Regions from separate parts of the Paenibacillus sp. 2TAB19 genome, predicted to be linked through region 2. Evidence: riboswitches for the same ligand, from Rfam matches in the RefSeq annotation. Region 2 holds a riboswitch; the other holds the start of a gene.
What was found. A riboswitch is a leader RNA that binds a small molecule or an ion and turns the genes downstream of it on or off. The one in region 2 is predicted to bind cyclic di-AMP.

Region 1 (15,024 bases), on a different contig from region 2:
AACGACATGTCAGCATCGCCCGCCGCTGTAATAGCAGCCGTAGTTCCCGCGACTTCAACGGCTTCGCCGACGGTGAAGCTCATATTTGCAACACCCTCGTTCAATTGCACGGCTTCCAACTTAATCGGAGTGCTATCAGCCTTCGCAAGTTCGAGAGGCTCAACCTCTGTAGCAGACCCCGAAGCGTTCACGGATTGCAGCGCAACCGTGCCTTCTTCGATATTGGTGAGCTGGATGCCGTCTTTGATGTTAAATGTGGCTACTTCCCCCGCAGGTGCAGGTAAAGCCTCAACGGAGAGCGTAGAGCTCTTGAACGAAGCCGTTGTCCCGACATGCTTCTCATATTGCTCCAGCGCTTTCTTCCAAGCCCGCACCGTCTCCGGCGCATATTGCTCGGCGAGCTCTACGGGGTTATTGAAGCTGTACACGACGGAAGCGGCTTCAACCGAGCTTGCCTTGGTCAGCGTGGCCAGCTGGTGCTTCGTGTCGTAAACCGTTGTTTGGTTGTCGCCGGCGCTGGCTGCGCTCGACAAGGTTGGAGCGGCAATGGCGCTCAGCAGCAAGGCGGATGACAGGACGGCTCTTGAAATAACTAATTTGTGGTTCATATCGGTTCACTCTCCTAATCGGTTTGTCTTACAGCTCTAACAGTAAAGGACGAGTGTGGCATAACGTTGGTGTATTTGTGGAAAAACGATGGCACGCCCCCATTGGCCAGGCCTGCTTGGTATACTTGTTACATCTAAGGCTTGTGTGGAGGGGTATGAAATTGAACGCTTCAATCACCGAATATCGCATCGCCGTCGTGGACGACGATCAACATATACGCCATCTGGTGGAAATGTATTTGCGCAAGGAAGGGTATGAGACGGTTGGTCTTGAAACGGCCGAGGACGCGTTGGAGCTATGGCGGACAAGCCCGCCCGATCTATGGGTGCTCGATATTATGCTTCCGGGCATGGATGGCTACGAGCTGTGGCAGACGAATCCGCAACGAAGCGGAGGTGCCTATTATTATGATTTCGGCCAAGGACACGGAGGTCGATAAAATATTAGGTTTGGAGCTTGGCGGCGACGATTATATGGTGAAGCCGTTCAGCCCGCGCGAGCTGGTGGCCCGGGTTAATCGTCAATTGAAGCGTTGGTATAAACGGAATCAAGTCGAGGACGGCAATCCGTCAGGAGCTTTAACCGCAGCACAGTCCAAATCGCGACTGGAGCTAGGCGAGTTGGCGCTGCTTCCGGAGGAGAGGCGCGTGTTCTGGCAAGAGGAGGAGGTCGAGATGACCAGCAAGGAGTTTACGATGTTGAGAGTGTTCATCGAGCAGCCCAATCGCGCCTTCACTAGATCCGACCTGTTAATGCTTGTATGGGGCGACGATTATTTCGGCAGCGACCGTGCTGTCGATCATTTAATCAAACGCATCCGCAAAAAAATCGAGCATCTCCCCATTGAATCCGTGTGGGGACACGGTTACCGCATGCGAACGGAACGGAGCGTGAATGAATAGATGAAGCTTGTCCACCAAATCAATATTGCCTTTGGAGTCGCGCTCGTCATTGTGTTGTCCATCACTGCGGTGCTTATTCATTATGTGCTGCTGGATCACTTCATGGTCGCTCAGAAGCAGGACATGGCTCAGGTCAGTGCCGAAATAACGAAATCGCTTGAGCATTTTACGACGTTGTCGGCCGTTTCATCGATCGATAAAGGGACGGTAGCTTCGGAATCCGTGACGCTTACGCCTGTGACCGCGGCTGGCATAGCTGCCATTGTGACGGATGCGGAAGGCAATTATGTAGATGTGAAAGCAGGAGAATTTACACCTTCCGTTTCCTTTCAACTGCAGCCGTCAGCCAAGCTGGAGGCAACGGTGGCAGGCGCGGTGACCGTAGAGAACCTTGATTCCGTAAGCTTGCAAAAAATATGGGACGGAACCGACAGCCGTTATATTTCCAGCGTCACCAGCGTCCCTCAAGGGAAGCTTACGCTTCTGACCTCCGTCAGCAAAATCGAAGAAATCGAGCGGGCGCTGCTCGGACGGCTGCTCCTCGTATTCGCGATTGGCGGCGTACTTATGCTTGTGCTCAGCCATCTCATTACGAGAAAGCTTATTAAGCCGTTAATGAGGCTGAAGGAAGAGCTGACGAAGGTGAAAGGCAGACAGTTCGCCGACGTGCAGCTTGTGAAGGCAAGCGGCGAGATTGGCTCGGTAGCGCGTACGGTGCATGAAATGGCCGGAGAGCTGAATCGATTCAGCCGAGCGCAGAAGCAGTTTTTCCAGAACGCCTCGCATGAGCTGAAGTCGCCGTTAATGTCCATTGCGGGATATACGGAAGGTATTCGGGACGGCATATTCGAGGGTGAATCCATTAATAAGGGACTGGACATCATATTAAGCGAGAGCGCAAGATTGAAAAACATCGTAACGGAAATGACGCTGCTCGCCAAGCTCGACAGCGAGGAAGATATTTATGAACCGGAAGTGGTCAGCCTCAAGGAACTGCTTATCGAAACGATCGAACGCGTGAACCCGATGTTGGTTAAGAAAGAGCTGTCCCTACATCCATCGGTCGATGAGCATGAAGAGCTGCTCGTGAGGGCTGATCGGGATAAGCTGCTCCAGGCGCTGCTTAATATTTCGTCCAATGCGGTTCGCCATGCAAACAAGCATATTTATATTCACGCAGCCGTCAGCAAGGGACATGTCGAATTGTCGATATCCGACGACGGAAATGGCATTCCCGAGGAATTGTTGCCGTATTTATTCCATCGCTTCGTGAAGGGCAAGGACGGCGAAAGCGGGCTTGGGCTCGCGATTGCCCGTGCGATTGTCGAGCGCTGCGGCGGCCATATTACAGCGTCTAACCGCAAAGATGGCGGAGCGGAATTCTCGCTTGCTTTCCCGGTTGTCTAATAAATTAATTATTATCAAGGGTGTAGCGGATATTGTGGCGATTGAACGATTAAAATGRGCAAAGCAGGGACGTGCGCCACGTCTTGCGGTCATGTATGCGCATTCATGGATTTTCTATCGCTTTTTTAACGTTATTTGAGCGAAAACGTTGGTTTACATTCCATTCCCAGAGGACTATGATCGTAATGCACTAAAATATATATTCACGATCGCTGAGTTTCCGCTCTCGAAGCGGAAAGCAGGGGAACCAATCGCGACGCGCAGCATAAGCGAAAGCTTGCTACGTCGCCGGGGTGAATCCGAGAGTCGCTGCCTTTATGAAGGCTCGCTCGAGGTAGGGCGACTCTAAACGCCCGAATCCGTCAGCTAACCTTGTAAGCGTGTATGGAGAGGTGAATCAACTACGGCTCGTCTTATAGCCGCGGGGATTTCCCTGCGGCTTTTTTTGTTGTGCTCTTTTTTAAGGAAAACCATTCATTGACGGCGGTGACAGCATGTTAGCTTCAATCAAAAGATTATTAATCGGTCGACCGCTCAAGTCGAAGGAACTAGGCGAGCAGAAGCTCGCTAAGACGAAGGCGCTCGCTATTCTGTCTTCGGACGCATTATCTTCGGTTGCTTATGGTCCGGAACAAATTCTGCTTGTGCTAATGACGATTGGCGTAGCGGCGTTCTGGTATTCTGTTCCGATTGCAATTGGCGTATTGATTTTATTGACGGCATTAATTTTATCGTATCGACAAATTATTTTCGCTTATCCGCATGGCGGCGGCGCTTATGTTGTATCGAAACAAAATCTCGGCCTGTTCCCGGGGCTCATATCAGGCGGCGCGCTGCTGGTCGATTATATATTGACCGTTGCGGTAAGCGTATCGGCTGGAACCGACGCGATTACGTCGGCTTTTCCCAGCCTGCACGAATACACAGTTCTGATCGCGGTGATCTTCGTCATCTTCATCACGATATTGAACTTACGGGGCGTGACGGAATCGGCTTCGATTCTCTCTTATCCGGTGTACTTGTTCGTGCTGGCGCTGTTCATCATGATCGGCGTCGGTATCTACAACATCGCTACCGGTCACGTATCGCCGGAGCTGCATCCGCCGCTTGGCACGCCGGTTGCGGGTATTAGCTTGTTCTTGCTGCTGCGTGCTTTCGCATCGGGCAGCTCGGCACTGACGGGCGTTGAGGCGATATCGAACGCGATTCCGAACTTCAAGGATCCTGCTCCGAACAATGCGGCGAAGACGTTGGTTGCGATGGGAGCGCTGCTTGCGGTGTTATTTTCCGGTATCGTATGGCTCGCTTATTATTACGGGATTTCGCCAAAGGTGGAAGTGACGGTCGTATCGCAGATCGCCGAAGAGACGTTCGGACGCAACATTATGTATTATTTCATTCAAGGCACGACGGCACTAATTCTCATTCTTGCGGCTAATACGGGCTATTCGGCTTTCCCGCTGCTTGCGGTGAATTTGGCGAAGGATAAGTTCATTCCGCGCATGTTCACGGTGAGGGGCGATCGGCTCGGTTACTCGAACGGCATTATTATTTTGGGCGTACTGTCCATCATCCTCATTATTACGTTCCACGGGCAGACGGAGCATCTCATCCCGCTATATGCGGTAGGCGTGTTCATCCCGTTCACGCTGTCGCAGACGGGCATGATCGTGAAGTGGATTCGCGAGAAGCCGAAGGGTTGGGTAACGAAGCTTATCATTAATGCGACGGGCGCACTCATTAGCTTCGTTGTCACGATGATGTTCTTCCTAACGAAGTTCGAGCAAGTATGGTCGATTCTCATATTCTTGCCGCTAATCATTTATTTGTTCATGCGGATTAAGAAGCATTATGAAGCGGTAGGGGAGCAGCTGCGTCTGGCGACCTGCGAGCCTCCAGTTGCGATAGAGGGCAACGTCATTATTTTGCCGGTAGCCGGCATTACGCATGTCGTCGAGAACTCGATCAACTACGCGAAGTCGCTGAAAGCCGAACAGATTATTGCGGTGTACATTCCTTTCGAGCGGGAGGATGAAGCGGCATTCGAGGAGAAGTGGGAGAAGTTTATGCCTGACGTAAGGTTGGTGACGCTCCACTCGCCATATCGAACGATCATCCATCCGCTGCTCAAGTTCGTCGATACCGTTCAGCGTAAGGCAAGCGAGTCGAACTATCAGGTGACGGTTGTCATCCCGCAGTTCATTCCGAAGAAGGGCTGGCATAATATTTTGCACAACCAGACCAGCTTCATGATTCGAGCCAATCTGCTTCATCGCAAAGACGTGATCGTAACGACCGTTCCGTATCATTTGAAAAAATAATAGGTTGGTTTAAAGGGAGAGGCTGCACCATAAGCGTACTTATGGGCAGCCTCTTTATTGTGGGGTTATCAATAACGGGAATTCCTCCCGTTAATTTCAGAATTATTAGGTTTGAGAACGAAATAGCTCCGTTTTCCGGCGTTAATTTTTCCACTATGGCGACGATTTGCAGATAGGCCTGATATTAACGGGAATTTTTCCAGTTATTACTCCGAAATGGCCTACAGCCTCGAAAATAAAAGGAGTAATTCCAGTTATTTAGGTATGGTATTGGCATTGGCAACCTTCGTATGCTTAACCGTGCAAGCTGCTTGAGCTTTTGGCACGACTCGGGTGCAACTGCGCTTTCGGTATGAACGCATGAATGGCAAATGCGGCATACATAATGAAGAACGACATGAGGAAATACCCATACCTCGAAAAGGTGATGAACGGAAGCGCCGTTACGATAAAATACAGCGCCGTTAACCATAAGAGCGACAAATCCTTGCGTCGAACTTTCATCACTAACGTCATAATGAAGCCTAAGATTCCTATGCCGATCATAACGAAATGCGTTGATTTGACGAAATGCGGCTTTAGTCCGAAAATCTCTTTCCAGTAATAAGGAACTTTGAACATATCATTGACGCGATCCCCCGTGTATTGCCAAAGGTAAGTCATAGGCTGTGTTCGGAAGCCGTAATTTCGAATTTTCACGGCGAGCTCCTTCTGGAATCGATCCGAATCGATGCGATTGGTCGCGGATGCGATCTTATCGAAGTCGTCCTTGAATTTCTCGACTGCACCCGGCGGATACTGCCATTCAAGCTGAGAGCCAAGCAGCGAAGGATTACCCGATGACAACGTGAGCGGAATAAACTCATGGAAAACAATCGCGTTGCGGATCCACCAAGGAGACATGCACAGTAGAACGATGCCGGATACGACAAGGGCGGGCTTAATGAGCTGCTTCACCCGGTAGCCGTGAATAAGCATGTACACCAAGAAGACGAGCGGAAGCAGGGCAAAGTTAGGCCGCTCATAGATGCCTAGGCTCAAGCTTGCAGCAGCTAATGCGAATAACGGCAAGCTATGCCGTGTGACAGCCAAGTAGCCGGCGTAAAGAAACAGCCAAAGGAAGAACTGGCCGAGCACCTCCGTAAGAATGAGGTTGGCAGCGACATAGTTCGGTATATAGAGCGCGAATAAGAGCGCTGCAATAAGTCCGAACCGTTCATTAAGCAGACGACGGCTGAATAAATAGAATAGAACGATCGTGCCCGCCAAAAACAATATTTGCACGACGCGGAAAGCTTGTATACCTCCCCAATATCCGAACAGCTTCATACAAAAGGCGAGAACGAACGGAAGACCCGGCATGATGAATACGGTAGATACGTCCGGCTCATGGTAGGTGAATATTCCATGCTGCAGAAGCGTCTCTGCACTGCGGATGTATTTTACGTCATCGTTGTTATATTCGGTGAAGCTTCCGAGATACATGTCATGGCCTTGGCTGAATGTAATGTACGTGCTTATGATGACGACGAACGATACGATTAGGACAAGGGCGTGGCAGCTAGTGAATGACCGCCATTTGGTTAACATGGTGAAACACTACCTTTCTTGTTATAAACAATCTGCGAACAACATCGTCGCAGGATTACTTATTGTAGCATGAGTTCCTGTTATATGGTATCAGACGGACTTATCTGCCAAATTGTTACTTCGACTAGGGAAAGCTATCGTTCTATACACATATAGTTAACTACTGCTATTAGTGAGTAGGGGAGATGACAGGTATGGGAAAAGGGTTTCGTTCGATGGTTCATTTCCTGAAGCCGGAGGGTCCGTATAATCTGTTCGTTCGGTTCATAAGTCCGAACCCGGTTACGCCTACCGTACCGGTATCGCGTGTGCCTGTCATAAGCAAGGAAGCGTTCATTAGTCCGTTTGTAAGCATTATCGGGGACGTGACGATTAAGGGAGGGGTGTTCGTGGCGCCTAGCGCAAGCATACGCGCAGACGAAGGGACACCGTTCTACATTGGCGATCGCACGAATCTGCAGGACGGCGTTATTTTACACGGGTTGAAGGATGAATACGTAACGGTCGGAGGCAGTCGCTATTCAATCTATATTGATTCGGAGGTTACGTGCGGACATGGCGCGATCATCCACGGACCTGCGCTGCTCGGGGTGGGCTCGTTTGTCGGCTTCCATGCGCTCGTGTTCGATGCGGAGCTGGGCAGCGGCGTATTTGTTTCCAATCACGCCGTCGTAACCGGCGGTGTCCGTGTCGCAGATAATCGGTTCGTTCCACCTGGGGCTGTGATCGACATGCAATCGAAAGCCGATGGTCTTAGCCTATTGCCGATGGAGAAGCAACAGTTCGCGAAGGAGGTTCAGCGCGTGAACCAAGCTTTTCCGGCAAGCTACAGCATGCTGTTCGGAGAGCGGCGCTGCTCCTGCGGCCTTGCAGCCGAATCGCGGCGGCAGAAATGAATTCTTAATAGGATTAATAACTAGTTTCTTAATAGCGTACACTACCGGTAAAAAGTTAAGGTGGTGAAACGTCTATGAAGTGCAGAGCTGTCATAAGGGGATTATTGTTTGTGTGCGGTGTGATAGTAATCCAGATCCATACAGTCGGTGCAGAACCACGCGGCGATGTTCCTCCGTTTGAGAAACCTTATTTAGATGGGGGCTTTAAATCGGTTGAAGAAGCTTTGCAAGAATGCGAAACGCTACATCATAAAGAACTTAAACTGCCCTATAAATTGCCTCCGATCGCGTTTACCCATCACTTTGGCAGCTGCTATAACGACAAGGAATACCATAAAAACGATGAATTGGGTATCGAGTATCTTCATGAAAAGAAAGGCGAAAATCATTACAAGATTGATGTAAGACCAAGCTCGCAAAAATTAAACTTTGAAAAATCGAGAAGAATAAAACAAAGCTACACGCTCCAGGACGGTAATCGAGCACTCTACATGGAAATGCCCATTCCGATGTCTAAGAGAGGATTCAATATACTCGTATTTGAAAAGGACGGATGGCAATACCTACTGTCTATTGATAGCCGGGTAGAAGACAAAGTAACCGTTCATATACTGCTTGAAATAGCCAACTCGATAAAATGAAGATCATATGGTAAGCTATAGGAAATTAATGTCATTTGGTCTTGAGGAATTAAAATTCTAAAATTAAATGAGGGATCGTATGAATCAACCATTATTCAAACAGCTTGAATTCATCCGCCAGCAGACTATTAAGGCAGTAGAGGGGATTTCCGAGAGCACACTGGACATCGTTCCGAAAGGGTTCAATAACAATTTAAGATGGAATTTAGGGCATATTTATTTGGTTCAAGAGAAGTTTGCTTTTTATTTTTCCGGGGAGACCGTGCAATTGCCGGAGAGTTTCGAACGCTGGTTCGGAAGAGGGACGAAACCGGCTGATTGGGAAGGAGAACTTCCGAGCTTGGATACGTTGCTTGCAATGTTGGCCGAGCAGCCGAAGCGTATCGAGCACACTTTGATTGGTCGCTTGGATGAGCCGGTCAAAGATTCGTATACGACAGGGTCGGGACTTACGATAAGCACAATAGGGGAGTTTCTGAACTACACACTCTACCATGAGGGTTTGCACTTCAACTCGATAAACCTGATTAAACGTTTTGCCAATTAACGAAGAAGGTCATCCCTTGCATCAATGCAAAGAATGACCTTCTTCTTATTTACTTCGTATACTTCTCGACCACAGCGGCAAGCTCGTCCCATTGCTCGCATTGCTCCCAGTGGAACGATGCAGGTAGCTCGTACATCTCTTCCCACGAACGCTTCTGCAAATGCGGCTTCAAAATCTGTTCCACTGTGATATCTTGCATCAGCGTTCTCATCCGGAACTGCAGCGGATAGCGCTCCTCTACGGAGATCGGTTTGAAGTAGGTCGCCGCCATGTAATCGACCAGCGCCTCGCCTTTCTCTTGCTCCTTATGTTGATTCCAGACCAGCTTGATCTCTTCGGTCAATTGACGCCAAGGCGTGTCTTCGCGCGGATACACGATACCCATCGTAGCGGCGTCCTTGTACGTCCATAGCGCCCAAGAGACGTCATTGGCTTCGCAAAGGTCGAGCATATCCTCGATGATCGTCATCTGGAAGTCGATCTGCTCCTTCTCGAACACCAAGCCAAGCTCGCCGCACCAAAGCGGACGCTTGTATTTCTCACGGATGCTCACCAGCTTGTCGAAAGCTTCTTTGAAAATTTCCCGGCGTCTCGTACGGTCCATCTCCGGCGTCAGAACGGCCGGCTCGTCGACGAAAGGGTAGAAGTGGAACTCGTAAGCGACCTGCGGGTCGTCGACCGGATCGAGCATCGTGAAGTCGGTCGTGAACGCATTGCCCTCGATGAAAATAATATGATGCTCGTCGTATTTGCGAATTTCCGCGATGACCCTCTCATAGAACTCGTTGAATACCTTCGCGTTCGTTACCATCGAAGGCTCGTTGACGATATCGTAAGCGGCAATCCAAGGCTGATCCTTGTAGTAGTCCGCGATATGACCCCATAGCCCGATTACCGTATCGCGCAGCGCGCTGTATTCCCAGAACAGCGGCAGACCCGAGTTCGTGTCGCAATGCCAATCCGGATTTTGCCCGCCGGGAACGGAGTGGAGGTCGAGCATCGCGTAGATTTCGTATTTCTCGCATAGAGCAATGATATGGTCGAGATAGACGAAGCCTTCTTTTTTGTACACGGCGGGATTTTGATCGTCGATGAAGTACTTATAGTTAAACGGAATGCGCAAATGGTTAACGCCGATTTTTTTCAAAAATGCAAAGTCCTTCTCGCCGACGAACTCCAGCAGGAAGCGGTCGAAGAAGGCGGTGCTGCGATCCTCGCCGTACACCTCCGCGAATGCTTGCTTAATCATCGTGTCCGTGCCGGGCAAGCCGATCATGAAATGCTCCAGGTTCATCCACGAGCCGAGACCGAAGCCCCGAAATACGATCTTTTCGCCGTTAACCGTAAAATCCTCGCCGCGAACTTGAACGAATTTTTCCAGTTGAATAGTCATATAGAAGTCCTCTTTTCTTTAATATAGTAATTAGTTTTTCATGCCTGTCGTCGCAACGCTTTGAATGAAGAACCGTTCGCCGATCAGGAAGACAATAACCATCGGAATGGTGGCCAGCACCGTACCCGCCATCAGCAAGCCGTAGTCCATCGTGTGTTCGGTTTGGAACGACTGCAAGCCGAGCTGAAGCGTCTTCAGCGATTCGTCGTTCAGGTAAATCATCGGCGCCAAATAGTCGTTCCACATAAACGTGAAGGTAAAGATCGAGAACGTGGACAAGCTCGCGGCCGATAGCGGCATAATGATCCGCCAAAATATTTTCCACTCGCTAAACCCGTCGACACGAGCGGCTTCGTTCAGCTCGCCAGGCAAGCTCATGAAAAACTGACGCATCAGAAAGATGCCGAAGCCGCTGAACAATTGAATCAAGATGTAGCCGCCATGCGTGTTGTACAGCCCCAAGCTGCTGACGACGGCGAATTGCGGAACCATGATGGAGTGCCAAGGCATCATTAAGTTGGCCATAAACAGGATGAAGAGCGTGCTCTTGAACGGCACCTTGAGCTTGGCGAACGCATAAGCGGCCATGGAGCAGATCAGCACTTGAAGCACGGTAATGACGACGGACAGCATGACGGTGTTCATGAAATATTTGCCGAAAGGAATGATCGTCCATACCTCTTTGAAGTTATTGAGATATAACGACGATGGAATCCAGTTATTCGGGTTCTGGAAAAGGTCGATATCCGTGCGCAGCGAAGTCGAGATCATCCATAAGAACGGAAAGAGAGTGGCGACCGAGAAGGCAACCAGAATAAGCAGCAGCACATAATACAAGAGCTTGCTAGTCTTCGATTTAGTGACGGCTTCCATTATGCGTACCTCCCATTTTAGTAAGTCACCCATTTTTTCTCGAGCCTGAATTGAATGAGCGATATGACCATAATGATGAGGAACAGGACGGTCGACATCGCTGCGGCATACCCCATCTTGTAGTTGATGAATGCTTCTTGAAAAATGCGGAATACCAATACGTTCGTTGAACGCCCCGGCCCGCCGTCGGTCATGACGGATACGAGATCGAACACTTGGAAAGAGTTAATGATGGTTAAAATTAATACCATAAACAACGTCGGCGATAGACTTGGCAGCGTAATATAGAAAAACTGCTGCAGCTTGCCCGCGCCGTCCAGTCTAGCGGATTCATACAAATGCTCGGGAATGCCTTGAATGCCCGCGAGCAGAATAATCATGTAGTAGCCGAAGCTCTTCCACACCGCGACAATGACGACGGCAAGAAGCGCCCACTGCGAGGACATAAGCCACTCCGGCGGATTCGATATGCCGATCGCTTCCAGCATATGATTGATCGGGCCGGACATCGGGTTGAACAATAGTCCCCAGACGATCGCAACGGATACCATCGACGTAATTTGCGGAAAATAAAAGGCCATGCGCAAATATTTGCGCAGATGCAGAATGCTGTTCAGCGCTATAGCAGACAGCAAAGCTAGCAGCATCGTTAACGGCACGAATAATAGCGTGTATATAAAATTGTTTTTCAGAGAAACACGGAAATAATCGTCCTGCAGCAGCCTCGCGTAATTATCCAAACCAACGAAATTAGGCGTAATATTGAAGCCGCCGTAATCCGTGAAGCTCATGACGATGCCATACACTAACGGAACGAGAATGAATACGGCAAATAAGACGAAGGCCGGTAGAATGAATAACGTCCCTGTTAGGTATGACTTGTAGTTGAGAAGACGTTTGTCCGTCATAGAAACAACCTCCTGATAGAATGGTATAGCTCGTGAAACAAGATCGGCCTCCGTCCTAGGATACGGAAGCCGACTGCTTAGCTATAGTTACGGTTTAAGAACGGAAGCGCGCTGTTCCATGAAGTTTTTCATGGCTTTCGCGGCATCCAGCTCCTGGAACAGATAGAGATCCCGTTGTTCGCTATAGACGCGATTGACTTCGTCGATCTGGGCAATCGGCTGGTTTTCCACAACGGTGTTCGCTTCGAAGAAGTAGCTGCTTCCTTTAATGCCGGTTGCGTTAAGGAATGATTCCTTCGTTTTGTCGCTGGCATAAGCCGGCAATACGCTGGATTCGGCAATGATCGCTTCGCCTGCTTCGCCCGTTACGAACTGGACGAACTTGAACGCCGCATCGATGTTTTTGCTGTCAGGATTAATGCCCATAAATGTGCTTACGCCGCCGACCGTAATCGGATCGCTCGTTCCGTCTGGCAGCGGAAGCGGCGCCATATCGAATTCGATGTTCGTTTTGCCGGCTTCGATATCCGCTTTCAGCATATTAATCGTCCATTCGCCGTTAACGAGCATCGCGACATTGCCGCTTTCGAATTGTTTGATCCAGTCGGTGCTCTGCGACTTCATTTGCTTATAGCTCATATGAGATTGATCCTTGTAGTAGATGCGGTCGAGATAATCGAACCAGTCCGCTACATCGTCCAAGCTGTCGTCAAGAATAGTCGTGCCCTTCTGAAGCGCGCCAAGCGGCGCGGTCATCCAGTCCGCATAGTAGCCGCCCCATTGCTTGCTAGCCCCGTCGCCCTTCGTGAGAGCCTTCGCCAGCTCGGCATATTGGTCCCATGTCAGTTGCGTAGGGTAGTTAATGCCTTCACGGTCGAAGATCGCTTTGTTGTAGAACAAAGCATATTGCGATGTGCGGTAAGGAAGCGCGTAATACTTGCCTTTCGTCAGCACCTCGGTAATATCTTGGAAGCTAGGTCCATAAGCGCCAACGTCTAGGTTCGCTTCTTTGATTCGATCGGTTATATCGAGAAGCTGGTTTTTGGAAGAGTACGTGCCTAGGCTCGTCGTGCCGTTAATGCTGTATACGTCCATTTTGGAGCCGCCGGATAGGTTGGTCATGATTTTGGTGTTATACTCATTCGAGTTGTTGCTAATCGTGTTCATCTTCACTTCGATGTCGCTGTTCTGGGCGTTAAACGCCTCAACGACCTTCTTCATATAGGCTTCTTCATCGGTCCAAGTGTAATATTCCAATACCACCTTGTCGTTGCCGTTCGTGCTGCTTGGTTCGTTCGCGTTGTTCGAGCCGCAACCTACGATCGTCGCCGCAAGCCCCGCCATAAGCGTTATACTGAGGTATCTAAAACGTTGATTCATGAAAACCCCTCCTGTATCTTTGTCGTGCTTCCATCGTAATGGCAACCGGCCGTGAACGTAAGGTTGAAGTTTTATCATCGCTTTCAAGGGGCGAGACAGGGTAAATTGGATAATGGTAGGGGATTATAGGGGAATAATAGCGCTTTACGCGGGTTATGCGGCTAGCTAGGTGTACAAAACTTCAACCTATACAGCGGCGTGTGGATCAAATAAAATCTATTTTATTTGCATGGAAAGAGAGCGGGAGGGTCGCTGGTGTTCATTTTCTTCGTGTTTATCTTGTTTATTGCGATAGCGGTATTTTGTCTGACACAGCAGAAATATACGAAAGCGACTCTCTTCATGCTGCTGATGGGGTTTGCTTATTTAATCGTCGTTTCCTGCATCATTACGTACATGTCCAAGGATGCTTACTACTACTTCAGCCTCGACGATTATTTCGGAATCAGGCAGTCGCTGCAAAATCAATTGATGTTTCTGCCGATCTCGCGCTTTGCGCTCATTCGCGTATTTAACGTGTTTACAATGATGTTTCTGTATACGGGGCTGTGCTCCGCCATTTATTTCGCTTTCAACATTTCGTCCAGACGTAGAACCTTGCTATTATCGCTGCTAGCCATTCCCTGCATCGTTCAGATCATGCTGTACGATCCTTTCTTCTACGCGCATATGTACTATCGGATGTACCCGGACTACATGACGGCGAAAGGGTTCGTCTCGCTGTATGAATCCATCCACACGGTTACGTTCGTCGTCAATACGCTGTATATTGTTGCGGGGGTAGTGCTGCTTGTATACGCTTTGTATGATGCGCCTAAAGTTCGTCAAATTCGAAGCAATATATTAATGATCTTAATCTCTTACATTTCGGTTCAAATTACGTATTATTACATGAATTATTGGGCGCCCGATATATTGATTAAAGTATCCAAAGCCGCCCATTTTATAAGGTTCAAGCCGATTAACCTCGTCGGCAACCCTTCTATTTATACAATGCTGCCGTACATTGCGGGGGTTTGTCTGTTCGTCAGCTTGTACAGCATTTACAAATACGCGCGCATCCAGAACAGCATTCGCAATCAAGAATCGGTTATTTCGCATAATATCGATTCCGCTATCTTAACGTCGCGCGTGTTCAGCCATTATATGAAGAACGAACTGCTTGCCATAATGGCGCAAACAGAGTTTTTGGAAAACATGTGCGAGAAGTCGCCGGAGGTCGTCGAGGAGATTCGGGTCATTGAACAGCGCTGCAAGAAGGTATATGATCGGCTCGACGCTGTCCATCAGAAAAATCTGAAGTCCAAAATCGAGCTGCAGCCTGTTATGCTGAATGAGCTGCTCAACAAGCTTCTGGACGATAAAAGAATGGAATTGAAGCCGATCAAGGTTCATTATGCGATGCCGCCGCGGCAGCTGGTCATTATGGCCGACCCTTATTATTTCGCGCAAGCGCTTGAAAATATTATTTCGAACGCCGTCGATGCGCTCGAATTCGTTCCGGAAAAATCGCGGCAGCTGACCATTGAGATCAACGTGAAGAACAAGTGGGTAGAG
Region 2 (14,601 bases):
CATTTATGGGCATAAAGCTATTCCTCCCCTGTTTTCAATTATGGTATGAACGCATGGACAGGATTGAACCGGATAAATAACTAGAATAGAGTTGCTATATTTACTGTAAAAAAGAGTTCTGAATCACTGACACACTGTTGTCAGACATTGTTGCTTACAATGAAGTCAACAACAAAAACATTGGAGGAAAGAACGATGAATACAACCCAAACACTAAGAGGATTTGCAACAATCAGCTACTGGGCAGAAGATATGGAGGCTGCGTCGAAATGGTACGCGGAGCTGCTTGGCATTGCTCCTTACTTTGAACGGTCGGGACCCGATGGCAAGCTCGTCTATGCCGAGTTCCGCGTTGGCGACTATCAGCATGAGCTGGGATTGATTAATCGCAAATATGCTCCTCCCCAAGCAACAGCCGGCTTAGGCGGTTCCATTATGTACTGGCATGTGGATGATATTGATGCGACAGTAAGCCGACTGAAAGCGATGGGAGCTGCGGAGTACGAACCGATTCAACACCGCGGGGAAGGCTTCATCACGGCTTCGGTTATCGATCCGTTCGGTAACGTGTTAGGCATCATGTACAATCAGCATTACTTGGACATGTTGAACTTCATGAAGGGCGATCGAAACCATGATCATTGATAACATCGTACATGTAGAAAGTCGGCAAGAGTGGCGGCAATGGCTAAGCGACAATCATGGTACGGAAGATTATTGTTGGATAGTTACAAATGATTACTCCTTACACTACGTGGATTTCGTTGAAGAAGCGTTATGTTTCGGTTGGATTGACAGCACGAAGAAAAAAATGAACGACACGCAGACAGCGCAGCGATTTTCACCTCGCAGAAATAAGAGCAAATGGACCGAGCTCAATAAAGAGCGCGTCCGCTGTATGGAGAAGCTAGGTTTAATGACGGAGGCAGGACGTAAAGTTCTGCCTGATATGAGTGCTGAATCCTTCGTTATTCATGAAGATATATTAGCTCAATTACGCGAGGACGAAGTGCTCTATGAGAACTTTCAAGGCTTGCCCGAGCTCTATGTCCGTATTCGGATCGACAATATCCAGTCCGTGCGCCAAGACGCTGCCTTGTTTCAAAATCGATTAGCCAAATTTATCGAGCATACCCGTACTAACAAAATGTATGGGCAATGGAATGATAATGAGCGACTTGTTGGCGATTAGAACGGATTCCGAAGCCTCGAAAGATAATCAGGGCATTCCCTCCCATTTAGACAAGTTTTACTTCACCGTCTGAACAGGTATACTAAAACTACAATAAATGAGGAGGTGCTGCCTGTGAGTTACGAGAGCTATTTTCGGAGCAAAAAGGAACAACATCTGGATGAGTTGAAGCAATTTCTAACGATACCGAGCATCTCGGCATTGTCCGAGCATAAGAACGATATGATTGATGCCGCGAAATGGGTGGCTGCCAAATTGGAGAAAGCCGGCCTGCAGAAGGTCGAGATCATTCCCACGAAAGGTCATCCGATCGTATATGCCGAGCATTTAGGTGCGCCTGGCAAACCGACCGTACTTATCTACGGTCACTATGACGTGCAGCCCGTTGATCCGCTGCATCTCTGGGACACCCCTCCATTCGAACCAACCATCCGCGGCGGCAAGTTGTATGCGCGCGGCGCAACGGATGATAAAGGACAGCTGTTCCTACATATGAAAGCAATTGAAGCGCTTTTGGAGCAAGAAAATGACCTTCCGGTAAACGTGAAGATTTGCATCGAAGGCGAAGAGGAGATTTCAAGCCCGAATCTGCCCGCTTTTATGAAGGAGCATGCCGACAAGCTGGCTGCGGATGTCGTGCTTATATCTGACACCTCGCTTCTAGCCCCGGGAAAACCGGCTATTTCGACGGGCTTGCGCGGACTTTGCTCGCTTGAAGTCGCGATCACGACTGCCAATACCGATCTGCATTCCGGCACATTCGGCGGCGGCGTTCCGAACGCGCTGCATGCGCTCGTATCTCTGCTCGCTTCCCTGCATGACGACCAAGGACGAGTCGCGGTTGACGGCTTCTACGAAGGCGTGCCGGAGCTCTCCTCGGACATGCGCGCGGAATTTCTCAAGCAAAATCACAATGACGAGCAGTTACGAAGCAATCTTGGTCTCGAAGCCCTCTACGGGGAAGAAGGCTATTCCTTCGTTGAGCGGACAGGCGCAAGACCGACGCTTGAGCTGAACGGCGTTTATGGCGGCTTCCAAGGCGAAGGCACAAAAACCGTCATCCCGAAGGAAGCTCATGCCAAGATTACCTGCCGTCTCGTCGGTGAACAGGATCCCGCGCTCACCCTTGATCGGATTACGGCACATCTGGAGTCCCATGTCATGCCCGGAGCGAAGTTGGTCATTCGACGCGGTGAACAAGCCCGAGCGTTCAACATGGATCCTTCGCATCCAATGCTGCAGAAGGCAGCGGACGCTTATGAGCAAGTGTACGGCACTCGCGCGCTGTTCACGAAGGACGGCGGTTCGATTCCGATCGTCGAGACATTCTCCCGCATCCTGCAAGCTCCCGTTGTCATGATGGGCTTCGGCCTCCCGGACGAAAACCTGCACGCGCCGAACGAGCATTTCAATCTCGAGAATTTCGACAAAGGCTTGCTTACGATCGTAGCGTACTTGAAACAGCTCTAAGCTTTAATTTTGAGATGCCCTAGCCTTTTGGGTGGATTTTGTGCAGTCAAATGACTGGAAACGATACGATATCTGAGTATGATTGGATTTCGTACAGTCAAAGGGAGGGAGAAACCCTGCTGCGGGCTAAAATGCCGGTTTTGACTGTATGTTTTCCATTCAAAAGTCGCTTAACAGGCGATTGGGACCGATTAGGCTGTATGAAATACAGGCAAAACGTCATGAGAATGCACCTTTTATACGCGAAAGGACCTCGAACTCCACTAATAGTGAAGGCCGAGGTCCTTTTTTCACGAAAATATTTGGTTCATGAAGTAGAGTCCGACAGCTCCAGCCATAATGCCATAAGCGCATCGAGCTTGGATTGTGCCTCTTCCTTGTCGTGCCATTTGGCTTCAAGGCGTGCGGTATCGCCGCTATGATCAAGCCGGTGCAATTCTATATCCGCAAGAGCCAATTCCTCTTCCATTACGGCAATTTCGAGCTCTAGCTGCTCGCGCCTGCGATCGTTTTGGCGCTCCGATCCGCCGCCTTGAGCCTCTTTAGTTTTCTTCGGCAGTTGTACGGGGGCCGATACCTGCCTTTCTCCGCGTTTCACCTTATAGTCATCATAATTGCCGAGATAAGCGGTAATCTTACCTTGCTCCAGCTCCCATACGCGCTTCGCAAGTCGATTAATGAAATATCGGTCATGGGAAATCGCCAATATCGTGCCTGGAAATTGCTCCAGAGCTTCCTCAAGCGCTTCCCGCGAGGCGACATCGAGATGGTTCGTCGGCTCATCCAGCAGAAGCAAGTTCGGCTTCCGTCTCACCAGCAAGGCTAAGCGCAGGCGCGACCATTCGCCTCCTGAGATCATATGCAGCGGCTTGAAAACGTCGGCGCCATAGAACAAATATTGGGCCAGCACGCTTCTTGCCTCCCCTTCTTCCAAGCCTCCCTCGATGCGGAAATAATCGAGTACTGTCAGCTTCTGATCGCTAACCGGCTCCTGCTGCGCCAAATAACCGATTTCCACGCGCGCGCCCAGCTCCACCTTGCCGCCATCCGGTTCCATGACGTTCTGAAGCAGCTTGAACAGCGTCGTTTTTCCCGATCCGTTGTCTCCGAGCAGCATGACCTTCTCGCCGTACATCAGACTTCCCTCTGCTCCATTCAGTATCGCTTTTCCTCCGAATTGCTTCGTCACGTCTTCGAATGCGAGGACCTTTCGACCGGATCGCTCAAGAGGAGATAGCTCGAAATCCGCCGTTTTCCGCTCCAAGACGGGACGTTTCACGGTCTCCATCCTCTCCAAAGCCTTACGGATCGAGGCTGCCCTCTTGAAAAACTTCTCGTTTCCTCCGATGCGTCCCCATTCCTCCAGCTGTCGAATCGTTTCTTTCATTTTTTTGATCGCCTTCTGCTGCTCTTGATATTGAGCGAACTGCTGCATAAGACGCTCTTCCTTCTCCTTGATGTACCCGCTGTAGTTGGTGAGGTACGTATGAGCTTCGCCATCCTCCAGCTCGATCATCTTCGTCCCCACGGCATCGAGGAAATAGCGATCATGCGACACGATCACGCATGCGCCTTCGTAACGCTGCAGAAACTGCTCGAGCCACTCGATGCCTTTAAGATCCAGATGATTCGTCGGTTCGTCCAGCAACAGCAAGGCCGGACGAACGACCAGCTGGGACGCCAGAACAATACGAGTCTTCTCTCCCCCGGACAAGCTGCCGAACTTCCGCCCGTCATTGCGCCGATCGATTTGCAATCCGCTCGCCACTTGATCAATAGCCGTATCCATCTCATAGCCGCCGCCTCGTTCGAAGCGCTCTTGCACAAGGGCATAAGCCTCCAGCAATCTCTCCATCGCTTCCGAATTCGATGCAGCTTCAGAGCCGGACATTCGCTCCTCCAGCTCCGACATTTCCCGCTTCGTGACCATAAGCTCCCGAACCCCGTAAGCGAGCACCTCATAAACGGTAAGCTTTTCGAATTCCGCGGGAATTTGCGGCAAGTAGCCGATACGCAAATCCTTCTTCACGGTCAGCATACCTTCGTCGATTCCATCATGACCCGAGATAAGCCGAAGCAGCGTCGATTTACCGCTGCCGTTGCAGCCGATCAGACCGACCTTTTCATTCTCTTGAAGCTGCAGCGTCACCCCGTCCAGCACAAGGTTCGCCGCATGGTATTTCTTTATTTGTTGAATGTTCACTATTATCATTTTTAAAGAGCCTCCTGTTGGATGAAGACCCTCCTTGCGTACATAAGAAGAAACACCTGACGGCGTTCTATCTATAGACGCCAACGTTTCGTCGAAACGTATAGAGAAAGTATTTGCAAAATCATATACTTTCCTATACGTCAAAAAAAGAGCCGCGGCAACAAGCCCGCGACCCTCTGGACAATAAAACAATCCGTTGTGGTTAAGGTAGGCGTCTTCTCGCGAATGGTTCAAACGTATGATCGTAATTGGACAGACTGATCCCGTTCGCGGAAAATGCATGAACAATGCCAGCCGTTGCAATCGGCAGCTGGCTAATACGGTTGTTGGCCATTTCGTGATTCACCTACCTCACCCCCTTCACATTAATAATTCTACGTTACCATAATCCAAGGTACGATGGCAACCGGGCCAACGCCCAACAATCCCCGCAATAAAAAATTAATGTATTTCGGCTGAAAATTAGTGTTTTTGCATATATTCACCCTTAGATATATATCATTGTCATATAAATTTGTACCAATTAAATATAAAAAAAATGTTCCGCAATATTTCCAATTCACATGTTATAATTTCCATAGTAATATTCAAGAGGAGCCGTCTCAGTTCGATTGGATGCAACCCATCCATGAACAGAGGGGGCTTTTCACTCCGAAATTCAGAATCTAGAAACTTACAGAAACCGGTGATCAGATGTTTCAATTCAAGTGGTTATGGCTCAATTTGAAAGGGGATCGTGTACGGTATATTCTTGCGTTATGCCTATCTGTAGTAGGCTCCTCGCTGACCATTATTAACCCGTACATCGGTCAACGCATTGTCGATACGTTTATCGCTGGCGACAATGCCATGCAAAATCTATCGCGCGAGAAGGCGATGCTGATCGGACTTTGTCTCGGCATGATCGGCTTTTCCTTGCTGCGCACGGGACTGGCTTATTTTACAACCATCATGTATGAACGAGCATCACAGAACATGCTGTACCGCGTCCGTATTTATTTGTACAACAAAATTCAAGGCCAGGACATGAAGTACTACGATCGCAACCGCACAGGGGATCTGATGACCAAGATGACGGGCGATCTCGATATGGTAAGACACTCTTTGGCGTGGATTATCAAGACGATCATCGAATCGCTGACCGTGTTCGTAGCGGCAGTCGTCTATTTCTTCTTCATCGACGTCGAACTGACGTTGTGGCTGCTTATCCTATCGCCGCCGATATTTATTGTGGCCTTTATTTTCGCGAGGCGCGTACGCCCGATGTATGTCGATCTTCGGGAACGTCTCTCGCAGCTCAATACGACGACTCAGGAAAATATTGCCGGCAATCGCGTCGTCAAGGCGTTCGCGAGAGAAGAATTCGAGGTCCAGAAGTTCACGGAGAAAAATGTTAACTATTCTAAAGCGAACAAGACCGCGGCTATGGTATGGCTTGACTACTTCCCATACTTAGAGACATTCTCCCAGGCATTCAGCGTGATCCTTATGCTTGTAGGAGGTCTATACATCATGGACGGGCGTATCACCTTCGGTGAGTTTTCCGCCTTCTCCGCGCTCATATGGGGGCTGTCCAACCCTATGCGCAACATCGGCATTATCATTAATGACATTCAGCGATTTTTTGCAAGCCTTAACAAAATCATCGATGTTTATTATGCGCATCCTGAAATCGTCAACAAGCACAACACGGTTGATAAGCGACGTTATCAGGGCCGCATCCAGTTCGACCGCGTAAGCTTCAAATACGACAACGTGACGGTGCTTGAGGATATTAGCTTTACGGTCGAGCCCGGAGAGACAATTGCGATCATGGGCGCAACCGGTTCAGGCAAGACGACGCTAATCAACCTGATTCCGCGCTTCTATGACGTAGCGAAGGGCAGCGTCCTAGTGGACGGCACCGACGTGCGCAAGCTGGAGCTCGATGAGCTACGCGGCAATATCGGCATAGCTACACAAGACGTCCTGCTGTTCTCCGACACGATAGACGGCAATATCGCGTACGGCAATCCGGATATGCCGGAAGAGGAAGTGACGAAGTTCGCGAAGCTCGCCGCCGCCCACGACTTCATCGGCAAGATGCCGGACGGCTATAATACGATCGTCGGCGAACGGGGGGTCGGCTTGTCCGGCGGACAGAAGCAGCGCATCGCTTTGGCCCGTGCCATGGCTGTGCAGCCTCCTATCCTGATCCTCGATGACACGACCTCCGCTGTCGATCTCGAGACGGAGGAGCATATTCAGCAGAGCCTGCGGGAGCTGGATTTCGCCTGTACCAAAATCATTATCGCCCAGCGCGTGTCTACGACGGCGCAGGCTGACCGTATCCTCATTTTGGAGAACGGCCGTGTCATCGAAGAAGGCACGCACGCCGAGCTTTTGGCGAAGCGCGGCTATTACTACGACGTGTTCATTCTGCAGAACGAGGGCATTGAAAGGGAAGTGACCACTCATGGCTAGAAATAAATTCGACATCGACGAGAATTTGGAGTCACCCTTTGATATCCGACACTTTCGTCGGGCGCTCGTCTATATTAGACGTCACCAGAAGGCGATGATCATCGCCTTCGTGCTGAGCGCCCTATCGGCGGGCATTGCGCTTTCCGCGCCTCTTATCATTCAGCACGTAGTCGATGTAACGATTCCCGCGAAAGACAAGACGGCGCTGATCGGATGGTCGGCGGTAACGCTTGTTACGATCGTCGTCAGCGTTATTCTTGCTACGATCCGCTCGCGCATTATGACCCGCGTTGGGCAGGATATCATCTTTGATATCCGTACGGATCTGTTCAAGCATCTGCAAGAGCTTCCGTTCCAATATTATGACGACCGTCCTCAAGGCAAGATTCTTATCCGGGTCGTCAATTACGTTAACTCGGTATCGGATGTGCTGTCCAACGGCATCATCAACTTCATCTTGGAGATCTTGAACCTGATCTTCATCGGCGCTTTTATGTTCGCCGTCAATGCCAAGCTATCGCTTGTCATTCTCGGTGGCCTGCCCGTCTTCCTCGGCATCATGCTGCTCATCAAGACCAAGCAGCGCAGGGCGTGGCAAGCGGTATCCAACAAGAGCTCCAATATGAACGCATACATGCAGGAGAGCATCAGCGGCATTCGCGTCACCCAAATTTTCACCCGCGAGCAGCATAACGAAGGCACCATGACCCGCCTGTCCGGCAACTACCGCAAAACGTGGATGAGAGCGATGTATTTCAACTTCTTGATCCCGTTCTCGGTAGACAACCTGGCGGCCATCGTAACGACTGCCATCTATTTCGTCGGCTTGCTGGCGCTTGGACCGCAGGAAGTCACATTCGGCGTCATTCTCGCCATGAGCAGCTATGCAGCGCGCTTCTGGCAACCGATTCTCAGCATTTCGAACTTATATAACAGCTTTATTAACGCCGTTGCCTATTTGGAACGAATCTTTGAGACGCTAGACGAGCCAGTAACCGTAAGCGACACTCCGAAGGCGCGGGAGCTGCCTCCTATCCGCGGACGGGTAACGTTCGACGATGTGACCTTCGCTTACGATCCTGGTCACAACGTGCTGCAAAATCTGAGCTTCGATATTCAAGCGGGCGAGAGCATCGCTCTTGTTGGTCCTACAGGCGCCGGCAAAACAACGGTCGTCAATCTGATCTCGCGCTTCTACAATGTAACGAGCGGTAAGATTCTTATCGACGGCCATGATATCGCGGAAGTGAAGCTGAAGTCGTTGCGCAGTCAAATGGGCATCATGCTGCAGGACAGCTTCATCTTCTCCGGCACGATTCTTGATAATATCCGCTACGGCAAGCTCGACGCCACCGAGGAGGAGATTATCGCCGCTGCCAAAACCGTATGCGCCGACGAATTCATCCGCGAGTTCGAGAAAGGCTATATGACGGAGGTTAATGAACGGGGCTCGAAGCTTTCACAAGGACAGCGGCAGCTCATCTCGTTCGCTCGCACGCTGCTTGCCAATCCGCGCATCCTTATATTGGACGAAGCTACTTCATCCATCGATGCTCAGACCGAGCGCCTGCTTCAGCGAGGCTTGAATGAATTGCTCAAAGGACGCACATCGTTCATTATCGCGCATCGCCTCTCCACCGTTAAGAACTGCGATAGGATCATGTATGTGTCAGATAAAGGCATTGCCGAATCAGGCTCGCATGACGAACTGATGGCTCAGAGAGGTCGCTACTACAAGCTGCACTCCGCTCAGAAGATGGAGGCTTAATGCTCCAATTGAACAAAAAACAAGGCTCCAATCGTATCGTTTACGATTAGAGCCTTGTTTTTTACCTTCCTAGCAACTCTTCCATTATTAAAAGAAATTATTAAGAAGCGTATCGGAGAAAAATGGAGCAGTTGACAATCCAGTAATATGGTATAATTTATTGCAAGAAACGCTGATAGCGAGGTGAATGTACTATGCAATGGCAAGAAGTTCGGAATATTTACCCCAGCCAGTATGTTCTGCTTGAAATCCTGACTTCCCATACCGAAGGTAATATTCAGTATGTTGATGAAGTCGCATTGGTTAAAGCGATTCAAGATCCAGATGAAGCAACTAAACAATTATTTAAGTGCAAGGACAACAACATTGTCTACCATACCGGCCAAGAGAAAATAGCTATTGAACTTAGACATAACCCTTTATATCGGAGTAGACGAAATGCAGATTGAATATATTCACAATTTACTCCAAACGTCCATGACCATTTGTTATAAAGGGCGCTCTTTAACTGTCGACAATTTAGTCATTGATACTGGCGCAGCGCATTCCCTTTTGTCCTCTGATATCGTTTCAGAAATCGGCATACATTTCGAGAATGGAGATACGCTTGTAAGAAGCTTTGGAATTGGCGGAGATGAGTATTCATTTCAAAAGCAGATAGATGAGATTCAGCTCGGTAACTTTAACATGAAGGATATTAGAATTGATTTTGGCGTATTTCACGATGATATCAATTACATTAATGGACTTATTGGTCTAGATATACTTAAAGGCGGCAACATGGTCATCGATCTCATGAGGATGGAAATGTATCCTGCACCAATTGCATAAAATACAAATGGGGACGTGCATCATTCGCACATCCCCATTTGTATACTTTCCTATATTTTAAAACAAAACTTTAACACCTAACATGTCTGCGTTTGAAACCAAGCCTCCCTTTCGCCGCTTCCTTCTGAATGTTAGCCAAAGCGTGTATGAGCTTGGTTGGTTTCTTGTCTTTACCGACTTCTACCGGGCCTACTGCCTCTGCGGTCTCGACCGCCTTCTCATGGAGCGGCACATAGGATATCGCCACGGTGTACAAAAAGTTATTCATCGCATATTTCGTTCGTTCGGGAGCATCATGGATCGTATTTTTCACCAATTCGAGCATATTGGCTAATTTACTTTCGTCAAATTCACTGTCCTTCCGATTGCCGAGCAGCCAGCAGTAACAGCTCCACCCCGCTGACATACGCATCTCTTCTCCGCTTGCGATCCATTTATCGGCAACCTCTTGCGCAATATCCGCTTCTGCCAACGTTACCGCGACCACATAATCAGACAGCATGAAAAAATAAGCCGAATCCATCCAGCGATCATAATCCGCTACCGTCATCGCATTGGGATCAGCAATAATGCCGGCAAAGTACATAGCATCGTAGTTACCTGTGGCATAGAGCTGCTCGGCCAAAGGTTGATTGATTTTCGTTTTCTTGAAAATAGGCTTCATAGCCCCTGTAGCAACACCAAATAACGGCTCTTGCGCACCATTCGAAACGTATATTTTCTTCGTTCGTTCCTTGCCGAGAGCTTCAAGCTCCTGCATAACCTCTTCTAGATTCATCGGTCAACACTTCCTTTTTTATAGAGGTTTTACCTTTTATAAGTCTCTTAAACATGCAAATCGCGTTTCCTAAATAATATATACGTCATTATCGTCAAAACTGCAATAAATACGATAGATATGAGGACAAATGCAACATCCAACCCACCGCCATACATAATATCTTTTGCTTCAAAATATTTAAACGGCGTGAGCACTTTTAAGGTTTCGAGTTTCTCGTTCAAGTCGATGGCAATCGATAGAATGAACGTGATAAGCAGGATGCCTGTTGCAAGCGAGACTGCCTTTTTCGGGTTTTTGTATGCGGCAGCGATCGACGTACCTATAACCAGGAAGAGAAGCTGCAAGATGAACATTCCGGACATGACGATGGCAATATCATCATTTACAGCTTCGCCATTACTGTACTTGCCTACAATAACAACGCTCGAAACCCAGGCAACGATATTTAATATAAGGATATTGGCTAACGCCCCCAGTATTTTCGCCGTAACGATTTGATTGCGCGATGCCGGTTTCGTGAATAAGAACTCTGCCGTTTTATCCCGTTCTTCCTTTGCGATAATATTGGCTCCGAGCATGACCGCATGGATCGTTGCCATCAACAAAAAGTATATGGCCAAGATTCCAAAATAACCGCTAGCCTTGGATAGATCCAGATCCCCCGAGCCCATAAACGCTTTGAGAGCTTTGGGCATATCCTTCATCATGCTGTTAAGTTGTCCGCTTGCTGCCGTTGCTTCATATTTGTTCATACCGCTTGCAAGCAACAGAATGATTCCAATGCTCCAAAAAATAATCGATTTTCGGTACGTTTTCATTTCCCTGTAAAAAACATTCATTTTGCACCCCACCCTGTCGTTTTCTCTTATACAGCATGAACATCTTTTTTCCTATAGACGGCGTAGCTGACAGCGATGGAAACGATAATGATGCCGATGGCTGCCGCGAGATAGGAAGCTTCATACTTGGAGCTTTCGATAATCAGCTTAGGGTCAAAATATTTGAATGGCGACAAATAACGTTTGGCGCCATCATCGCCTGCCGCTACGAGCATGCCGATTACAAAAAAGGCGAACACGGTACCGAGCGAAACGGATAACACAGCCTTGATCTTAGGAAACACAACGGAAACGATAATGCCTATGGCAAGGAAAATGAGCTGTATAAACAACAAGGTTAACGAAATCATAAAGAATAGTTTCCCGCTATAATCTTCCGTCTTCATCTGGACTGCCATGAGGTTTGCCGCAATGAGATATAGAACATTCGTAACCGCTAATGAAACAACGGCAGCCATCAGCTTGGAAGTCATTATTTGCGTACGCGTTACGGGTTTCGTTAAGAGAAAGTCTGCTGTTTTCTCACGGACCTCCTTGGAAACAATCGACGTTCCCAGAATCATCGCTTGAATAGCGCCGCAGAGCGTAATGTACATGAAAATATAAGAATAAAAGCCTAATAGGGTCCCTATGCTTTCGAGCTCAATTCCGAGCGCTTTTCTGACGCCTTCGGGATAGCCTTCCAGCACTTTGGTAAATTCGTCAATGTCCTTGGACATGCCAGGAAAGAGCGAGAGGAATAAGATCATGATGCCTATTAAAGAGAGCGTCCATATCAGCATCGATTTTCTGTACGCCTTCAACTCATGCACAAACATATTCATCGCCGATCAGACCCCTTTTTCATAATAATGCATAAAGATTTCCTCAAGGTTCGGCTCTTCGATCCACAAGTTCTCAATTTCAATTTCAGCTATCTTTCTCATCACATGGTTTATATTGCCTTTAAATAAAAAGCTCGTTGATTTCCCGTTCACCGAAATATTGTTCACGCCGGCCATATTGAAAAAATCGGGTTCAAGTTGTTCTGACGTATCTACCGTAAACTTTTTGTAGTTATTTTCTTTTAAAGTACTGATTTTTTCGACCGTAACGATTTTTCCCTCTTTAATAATCGCTACTCGATTACATAACCGCTGAACTTCGCTTAAGATATGGGAGGAGAATAAAATCGTGGCTCCTTTTTCATTCTCTTCTTCAAGCAATTCGAAAAACTTTTGCTGCATGAGCGGATCAAGGCCGCTGGTAGGTTCATCAAGAATAATGAGCTTCGGACTATGGAGCAGACCTTGAACGATACCCACTTTCTTTTTGTTGCCTAAAGACAGGTCATCTATTTTTTTCGTTAGATCCAGATCCATCATTTCAGCCAATTCTTTTATTCTTTTTTTGCAATCCTTTTTGAAAAAGCTGGCTGAGTAATTCAACAAGTCTGCGACCTTCATATTGTCGTAATAAAAAACCTCCGACGGCAAATAACCGATTTCCTTTTTGATTTCCGGAGCAAACTTGATGCAGTCTTTACCGAATATCGTAGCGCTGCCGCTTGTCGGATAGATGAGAGACAATAACGTTCGGATCGTCGTTGATTTACCTGCCCCGTTCGGCCCGATAAACCCAAAAATTTCTCCCTCTTCAATGGAAAAACTAATATCAGTTATTCCTCTTGCTTTGCCGTACGTTTTGGTCAGTTTGTTAATTTCGATCGCATTCATTGGGCAGCCTCCTCGTAATTTCCATGCTTATACGCAACAAAAAGAAGCCCAGAGAGCAGAGATACTCTACTCTCGGACTTCTTGCATAACGAAAAAGACGAGCCTATGCAAGGCACGATCGCGGTTCTCTCTCAATACGCTTACGAGGTTAGCTGTCGGATTCGGGCTTGAGAGTGCCCTACCTCATACTTGCTAAGGCAAGCGAAAGGATTCACCCCATGAAACCATTCGGATGGTTTCGGTCGGGTCCCCCGTTTCCCTGTTTGGGAATTTAGCGTTTGACTCATTTAGTTGTTGAACAAATCATACGCCCAACCTTATGCAAAGTAAAACCGAAATTCAGAGGGTTTTAGCTGATTTTTGATCCAATCCTTGAATGGCATCGGCTTAATTGGGCAGTAGCACTTATTATCGATAAGTATGCCATTATTTGCTTGTATTTTCGTCATATAGCATGGAGATAGACGTTCGGCTGCGCTTGTACGCCCAGTGGTTCGTTGGTCCCCGGCCGCCGCCGATATGTATCGCGTTTTCGATTGCCGCTTGGATGAAAGCTTTGGCCTCTCGCATAGCGCTCTCGACATCAAGCCCGCGAGCGAGCCCTGCTGCCAGAGCAGCTGAGAATGTGCATCCCGTACCATGCGTATGTCCCGTAGCGATGCGTTTGCCTGCCAGCTCGGTGAAATAGCGGCCGTCAAACAGCAAATCCACGGCTTCCGCCCCCGCGTCATGACCGCCTTTGATAATGACATAACGAGCACCGAAGCCGGCCAGTTTCCTTGCCGCTTCTTCTTTATCCGTCTTGCTCAGAATCGAGCTGCCCGTAATCTGCTCCGCTTCCGGTATGTTAGGCGTCACGACTGCCGTAAGCGGCAATAGCTTGCCCGTTAGGGCGCGAATTGCCTCTTCTTGCAGCAGCACGGCACCGCCCTTCGCTACCATGACGGGATCCACGACAACCTTCGTCCATCCGAACGTCCGGATCGCTTCGGCAACCGCAAGTATGATTTCGCTGCTGAACAGCATGCCCGTCTTAACGGCATCTACTCCGATATCATTGCCTACCGCATGGATCTGCTGAGTAATCGCATCCGTACTCATCGGGTATACGCCATGTACGCTAAGCGTATTCTGGGCAGTCACCGCCGTGATTGCGGACATACCGAAGACGCCAAGCTCTTGGAACGTTTTCAGATCGGCCTGAATGCCCGCGCCTCCGCCGCTATCGGAACCAGCGATTGTTAAAGCCTTTGCAACCTGTTGCCTTGAATAGGTATCCATCTATACGCTCAACCCCTTCTTCCAAACCGTTCCGGTGAGAAAGCTTGAT

Region 1: linked by a shared signal. The riboswitch ahead of AB4Z33_RS02680 (APC family permease) and the one ahead of AB4Z33_RS17355 (ABC transporter ATP-binding protein) in region 2 are both predicted to bind cyclic di-AMP.

Annotation. Positions count from the first base shown of each region.
Region 1 covers NZ_JBFRGE010000004.1:25,422-40,445, forward strand. The annotation lists gene AB4Z33_RS02665 (hypothetical protein) at 1-608, opposite strand, end outside; partial or broken gene AB4Z33_RS02670 (response regulator transcription factor) at 764-1,511, shown strand; gene AB4Z33_RS02675 (sensor histidine kinase) at 1,512-2,918, shown strand; cyclic di-AMP (ydaO/yuaA leader) riboswitch at 3,119-3,315, shown strand; gene AB4Z33_RS02680 (APC family permease) at 3,413-5,239, shown strand; gene AB4Z33_RS02685 (glycosyltransferase family 39 protein) at 5,534-6,829, opposite strand; gene AB4Z33_RS02690 (carbonate dehydratase) at 7,024-7,725, shown strand; gene AB4Z33_RS02695 (hypothetical protein) at 7,800-8,366, shown strand; gene AB4Z33_RS02700 (DinB family protein) at 8,446-8,913, shown strand; gene AB4Z33_RS02705 (glycoside hydrolase family 5 protein) at 8,963-10,306, opposite strand; gene AB4Z33_RS02710 (carbohydrate ABC transporter permease) at 10,337-11,179, opposite strand; gene AB4Z33_RS02715 (carbohydrate ABC transporter permease) at 11,197-12,087, opposite strand; gene AB4Z33_RS02720 (ABC transporter substrate-binding protein) at 12,175-13,467, opposite strand; gene AB4Z33_RS02725 (sensor histidine kinase) at 13,723-15,024, shown strand, end outside.
Region 2 covers NZ_JBFRGE010000036.1:39,071-53,671, reverse strand. The annotation lists gene AB4Z33_RS17420 (DUF1259 domain-containing protein) at 1-13, opposite strand, end outside; gene AB4Z33_RS17415 (VOC family protein) at 196-645, shown strand; gene AB4Z33_RS17410 (YdeI/OmpD-associated family protein) at 635-1,192, shown strand; gene AB4Z33_RS17405 (dipeptidase) at 1,307-2,662, shown strand; gene abc-f (ribosomal protection-like ABC-F family protein) at 2,970-4,874, opposite strand; gene AB4Z33_RS17395 (hypothetical protein) at 5,077-5,220, opposite strand; gene AB4Z33_RS17390 (ABC transporter ATP-binding protein) at 5,568-7,337, shown strand; gene AB4Z33_RS17385 (ABC transporter ATP-binding protein) at 7,330-9,105, shown strand; gene AB4Z33_RS17380 (hypothetical protein) at 9,300-9,554, shown strand; gene AB4Z33_RS17375 (retropepsin-like aspartic protease) at 9,544-9,936, shown strand; gene AB4Z33_RS17370 (DNA alkylation repair protein) at 10,007-10,714, opposite strand; gene AB4Z33_RS17365 (ABC transporter permease subunit) at 10,762-11,556, opposite strand; gene AB4Z33_RS17360 (ABC transporter permease subunit) at 11,583-12,380, opposite strand; gene AB4Z33_RS17355 (ABC transporter ATP-binding protein) at 12,387-13,271, opposite strand; cyclic di-AMP (ydaO/yuaA leader) riboswitch at 13,393-13,558, opposite strand; gene thiD (bifunctional hydroxymethylpyrimidine kinase/phosphomethylpyrimidine kinase) at 13,698-14,552, opposite strand; gene thiO (glycine oxidase ThiO) at 14,561-14,601, opposite strand, start outside.